DNA from 2 places in the Klebsiella sp. GFKo11 genome. Region 2 is predicted to be linked to the other one. Evidence: riboswitches for the same ligand, from Rfam matches in the RefSeq annotation. Region 2 holds a riboswitch; the other holds the start of a gene.
What was found. Region 2 has a riboswitch for cobalamin ahead of btuB (TonB-dependent vitamin B12 receptor BtuB). Riboswitches for the same ligand answer to the same signal wherever they lie in the genome.
Positions count from the first base shown of each region.

Region 1: it holds a riboswitch for cobalamin, as region 2 does, so the genes downstream of both, AC07P6_RS05735 (cobyrinate a,c-diamide synthase) here and btuB (TonB-dependent vitamin B12 receptor BtuB) in region 2, are expected to answer to the same signal.

Region 1 is NZ_CM151369.1:1,194,664-1,197,777, forward strand. Features, by position in the region: gene pocR (transcriptional regulator PocR) at 1-798, shown strand, start outside; cobalamin riboswitch at 1,089-1,251, shown strand; gene AC07P6_RS05735 (cobyrinate a,c-diamide synthase) at 1,348-2,727, shown strand; gene cbiB (adenosylcobinamide-phosphate synthase CbiB) at 2,724-3,114, shown strand, end outside.
Region 2 is NZ_CM151369.1:6,176,982-6,180,095, reverse strand. Features, by position in the region: gene AC07P6_RS29610 (YijD family membrane protein) at 1-115, shown strand, start outside; gene trmA (tRNA (uridine(54)-C5)-methyltransferase TrmA) at 164-1,264, opposite strand; cobalamin riboswitch at 1,381-1,562, shown strand; gene btuB (TonB-dependent vitamin B12 receptor BtuB) at 1,630-3,114, shown strand, end outside.

The DNA.
Region 1 (3,114 bases), 1.4 Mb from region 2:
GAGCTGTTTAATTTCACTCCTTTCTGCCAGCTTATGCGTCAACACCCCCAGCACAGCACCCGCTGTCGGATGAGCGACCGCTGCGGTGGCCTGGAAGCTTCAAAAACCGATCAGCTCTGTATCTACCGCTGCCACGCCGGGTTAACCGATTTTTCCATCCCTTTAGTTATTGCCGGGCACCTGGTGGGCTTTGTGCTATGCGGGCAGGTGCGCTTAAGTAATGATGTTGAACTGGTCGACATTTTGAACGTCGATGACCGCTGGCAGACCGATCCTGAGCTGGTCAAAGCGTTCCGCGACGTACCGGAGATGGACTACTCGCGCGTCATTGCTTCCGCCGATTTACTCAAGCTAATAGTAGAAAATTGTCTTAAAAAACAGCTCAATTTTGTCGTGATTAAAGACAATCCGCAGCAGCCTGAACCCGCGCGCGCCAGCCGGGCCGTTAGCCCCCATGACAGTAAAATGAAGAAGGCGTTGCGCTATATCGATGCCCATTTGTCTGATGAGCTTCGCCTGGAAGACGTTGCCGCCCATGTTTATCTCAGCCCGTACTACTTCAGTAAGCTGTTCAAAAAATATCAGGGAATTGGCTTTAACGCGTGGGTTAACCATCAGCGTATGGTGAGCGCCAAAGAGCTGCTGTGTCACAGCGACTGGAGTATTGCCAGCATTGCGCGGAATTTAGGATTTTCTCAAACCAGCTATTTTTGCAAAGTTTTTCGCCAGGCCTATCAGGTGACTCCGCAGGCTTATCGCCAACAAATTAATGCCAGATCACAAACTGAACCATTTTAAATGACAATATTTTGTTATTGCCGATTTTTGATATGCCCCCGTATCTGCCTCATTATAAAATGAAAAACTCTCATCCAGAGCAATAAATTGTCATAGCGCAACAAATTAATAATGAGAGAGCGCTAAGCTGCACCAGTTTTTATTTATTTGATGGGATAGAGTGTTATCAGAAATTGCTTTCAGGTCGCCGCAGGCGTAATGAAAAGATTTTGCAATTAGATATTAGAGACGACGGAAGCCATCCAGCCTCCGTAAGATGTTCCAGAAATTATTCGAGTGAGGACTCATCCCGCTCGAGAAAACCGACAGGTGCCAGGGAAGGGGGTGTAAATCCCCCGCAGCCCCCGCTGCTGTGATGCTGACGAACCCATATTTGACCACTGATCGCGAGATTGGGAAGGATGGGAGAGGACGACGCTAAGCCAGAAGACCTGCCTGTCGGTGACTACCAACAACTTCGGTGGGAAGTGGGTTGCTCAGATGCGTACAGTCGAAAGACTGGGTTTACGCGCACCTCTACAGCCCTACCACCCTGAACAGGATCAGGGTATGGCAGCCAGGCAGCATGCATTTATTCTCGCAGGGACCGGCAGCGGTTGTGGCAAAACCACCGTTACGCTCGGTCTGCTCAGCCTGCTGAAACAGCGCGGCATGCGGGTTCAGCCCTGTAAAGTCGGCCCGGATTATCTCGATACCGGCTGGCATACCGCCGTCAGCGGCGTTGCTTCCCGTAACCTCGACAGCTTCATGCTCCCGGAACCGGTTCTCAATGCGCTGTTTTGTGAACAGATGCAGCAGGCAGACATCGCGGTTATTGAAGGCGTCATGGGTCTTTATGACGGCTACGGCACCGACCCGAATTATTGCAGCACCGCCGCGATGGCCAAACAGCTCGGCTGCCCGGTGATTTTACTGGTCGATGGCAAAGCGGTATCTACCTCCATTGCCGCTACGGTGATGGGATTTCAGCACTTCGATCCCAGTCTGAATATCGCTGGCGTTATCGTCAATCGCGTTAACAGCGAATCCCACTATCAGCTACTGAAAAGCGCGATTGAACGCTACTGCGCGCTGCCGGTTCTCGGCTACGTGCCGCGAGTGGAAGGCGTGGCCTTGCCCGAACGCCATCTGGGGCTGGTGACCGCCCGCGAATCGCTGGTCAACCAGCAGCCGTGGCGTGATTTTGCCCACACGCTGGCGCAAACTCTGGATATTGAACAACTTCTTACCCTCAGTCAGCTTACTGCTTTACCCACCGGGGAGTGGCCTGCGCTACCGTCGCCTGATGCCGGAGCAGGTTTGACTCTGGCGCTGGCAGACGACGAAGCCTTCAACTTTTACTACCCGGATAACCTCACCCTGCTTGAACGTTGCGGAGTGAATGTTGTGCGCTTCAGCCCGCTGCATGATAGCGAACTCCCGCCGTGCCAGATGATCTGGCTTGGCGGTGGTTATCCGGAAATTCATGCCACCGCGCTGGCGGCCAATACCGCCATGCTGGCGCAGTTGCGGGATGCGCATCGGCGCGGGGTGGCTATCTACGCCGAATGCGGCGGGCTGATGTATCTCGGCAGCACCCTTGAAGACGCCGGCGGTGAAGTTTACCCGATGGCCAATCTTATTCCCGGCCACAGCAAGATGGGCAAACGGCTCACCCGCTTTGGCTACTGCGAAGCGAGGGCGATGCGGCAAACGCTGCTGGCAGCACCCGGCGAAACCCTACGCGGGCACGAGTTTCACTACTCAGATTTCATCCCGGAAAACCCGGCGGTGCTGGCCTGCCGTAAAGTGCGCGACGGCCTGACGCTTCAGCAGTGGTCGGGGGGCTGGCAGGTAGGCAACACTTTTGCCAGCTACCTGCATCTGCATTTTGCCCAGCGTCCGGCGATGCTCAACCACTGGCTGGCTGCCGCAAGGAGCGCCCAATGACGCTGCTGGCCTGGGGCGTGGCCTGGATCCTCGATTTTATCATTGGCGACCCGCAGAGCTGGCCGCATCCGGTGCGCTGGATAGGCAACCTGATCGCCGCCGTTCAGCGCAGCGTGCGCCGCTACTGCCACAGCGACTTTGCTTTACGCATCGGCGGCGGGGTGATGTGGGTCATCGTGGTCGGCCTCACGTGGGGTATCTCCTGGGGCGTGCTGACGCTGACGCAGATGATTCATCCGTGGCTTGGCTGGGTGGTTGAGGTGTGGATGATCTTCACCGTACTGGCCGGGCGCTGTCTGGCGCAGTCGGCAAGGGACGTTGAGCGTCCGCTACGCGCGGGCGATCTGGCGGAAAGCCGCGTCAAGCTGTCGTGGATTGTCGGGCGCG
Region 2 (3,114 bases):
GCGTGCGGAATATCCGGACATCGGTTCTAACTTCTTCCCGGCCGTACTGTCGGTGATTATGGTGTTCTGGATCGGCTACAAGGTGCGTAACCGTAAGAGCGCGGTTGCGGAGTAATTCTGCTGAATTTTCCCGGCAACCATGATGTTGCCGGGTTACTGACATCTACTTCTTCGTTAACAGTACGCCGCATTCCATATGATGGGTATATGGGAACTGATCGAACAGCGCCAGGCGCGTGACTTCGTGCGTCTCGTTGAGCGTTTCCAGGTTCTTGCATAAGGTTTCTGGATTGCAGGAGATATACAGGATCCGCGGATAGGTCTGCACCATTTTCTCCGTTTCACTATCCAGCCCGCTGCGCGGTGGATCGACAAAAATCGTCTCACACTGATAGCTTTTCAGATCAATACCTTGCAGACGGTTAAACTCCCGCACGCCGTTCATCGCCTGGGTGAACTCTTCTGCCGCCATACGGATAATCTGCACGTTATCAATATGGTTAGCCGCAATGTTGTATTGCGCCGCCGCCACGGACGGTTTGGCAATCTCCGTTGCCAGCACGCGTTCGAAATTCCGCGCCAGCGCCAGGGAAAAGTTGCCGTTACCGCAGTACAGCTCAAGCAAATCACCGGTTGCGCCTTTAGTTGATTCGACCGCCCATTCCAGCATCTGAATGTTCATCGCCGCGTTTGGTTGGGTGAAGCTATTCTCAACCTGGCGATAGACCATTTCACGCCCGCCGACCGGCAGACGCTCATCTATATAGTCCTGATCCAGCTCAATTTTGGTCTTAGTCGCGCGGCCAATCAGATGCACGTTCAGATTTTGCGCGCGTAGCGCATCGCGGAAGATTTCTGCTTGCTGACGCCACTCGTCGTCGAGCTTTTTATGGTACAGCAGCGACACGATGGCCTGATTGCTCATCGTGGTCAGATAATCGACCTGGAACAGCTTATGGCGTAGCACCAGATTGTCGCGCACGCCCTCAATTACTGCGGTCATCAGCTGATTAATCAGTTCGCTGGCCGCCGGGAAGGTATCGACGCGAATACGGGATTTGGTCTGCTGATCAAACATGATGTGGTACAGGTCATCGCCATCGTGCCAGATGCGGAATTCTGCGCGCATACGATAGTGGCTGACCGGTGAACGAAACACTTCCGGAACCGGGGCGGCAAAAGGGGCCATCATTTTCTGCAAACGGACGACTTTTTCTGCCAGCTGCGCTTCATATTGTTCGGTAGGAAGGTGTTCGGGGGTCATGATGCATCCTGAATAAAATAAGTACGCGGGGATTGTAGGGAAAGTGTCGGGGATGTCCAGCTCTGATGATATTCAGAAATATAACGATAGAAGTCTGGACATCTATATGTTTCTAATTATAGCATCATGTTACCGGTCCTATGTGTTAATAGGGAATCCAGTGTAAATCTGGAGCTGACGCGCAGCGGTAAGGAACAGTGGGATGAGCGCATTATGCAGACACTGCGGTGGTTTAGCGGGAAGTCTTCATCCATAACACACCCCAAGCCCGAAGACCTGCCGGAACACGTCGCATTTGGTTTCTATCATCGCGTACTACTGATAGTAGCCGGCGGCATCCTTTGTATATTACGGATGCTTTTAAAATGATTAAAAAGGCTTCGCTGATGACGGCCCTCTCCGTCACGGCATTTTCCGCTTGGGCGCAAGACAGCAATTCAGATACGTTAGTGGTGACAGCAAACCGTTTTCAACAGCCGGTCAATACGGTCCTTGCGCCAACGGATGTTGTTACGCGGGAAGATATTCAGCGCTGGCAGTCAAAAGATCTTAATGATGTGATGCGTCGCCTGCCGGGGGTGGATATTTCGCAGACCGGCGGGATGGGGAGCAGTTCTTCTCTCTACGTTCGCGGTACGGAAGCACGTCATGTGCTGGTGCTGATTGATGGTGTGCCAATGGCGCGGGCAGGTATTGGTAACGCCATTGACATTAGCCAGATTCCGGTATCCCTGGTGCAGCGTGTTGAGTATATCCGCGGGCCGCGTTCTGCTGTTTACGGTTCGGGGGCGATTGGTGGTGTGGTCAACATCATTACCATGAGTGACGATGAACACGCGCAGATCAATGCCGGGATGGGGTCGAATGGCTACCAGACTTATGATGGAGCGGTAAATAAACGTTTTGGCGACACGATGGTGACGGCGGCAGGCGCCTATCAGACGGCCAAGGGCTTCAACGTCAAACCAGATTCCCCTTACAGCGGCGACAGCGACCGTGATGGTTATCGCAACAAACTGTTCTGGGGTGCCGTACAGCACAAGTTTGACGAGAGTTTCTCGGGTTTCTTCCGTGGTTATGGATACACGGCTAACAACGATTACGATCAGGATACGATGTATGGTTCTCCTGCTGGTAACGACGAGAGTCAGAACTATAACCAATCCTGGGACACTGGACTGCGTTATAACTCGGGCATCTATTCCTCTCAGCTAATTGCGAACTATCAGCACCTTAAAAATTATAACTACAGTAGCAACCTTGGCCGCTATGCGGGTGATGCTACGCTGGATGACATGGAACAGCGTTATATTCAGTGGGGTAACAACTTTGAAGTAGGACATGGTTCAGTAAGCGGTGGTGTTGACTGGAAACAGGAAAAGTTGACTTCCAGCAGTACGACGAAATCTGATATCTACAAACGCGACACCACAGGGCTTTATTTGACCGGGCAGCAACAGATCAATACCGTCACGCTGGAAGCCTCGGGTCGTGAAGATCACGATGAGCAGTTCGGCTGGCACGGCACGTGGCAAACTGCGGCGGGCTGGGAATTTGTTGATGGTTATCGCGCAACGCTTTCTTATGGTACTAGCTTCCTGGCGCCATCTTTAGGGCAGCAATTCGGCGCGACGCGTTATGCATCGCAATATTATTCAGGTATTGCAGCAAACCCGGATCTAAAACCGGAAGAGTCTAAACAGTGGGAAGCGGGAATTGATGGGATTACGGGGCCACTAGATTGGAAAATCTCAGCATACCACTATGAAATTCAAAACCTGATTGATTATAAAAGCACGAACAACGTCAACCAGTATATCAACGTGAAGTCGGCCACCATTAAAGGTCTG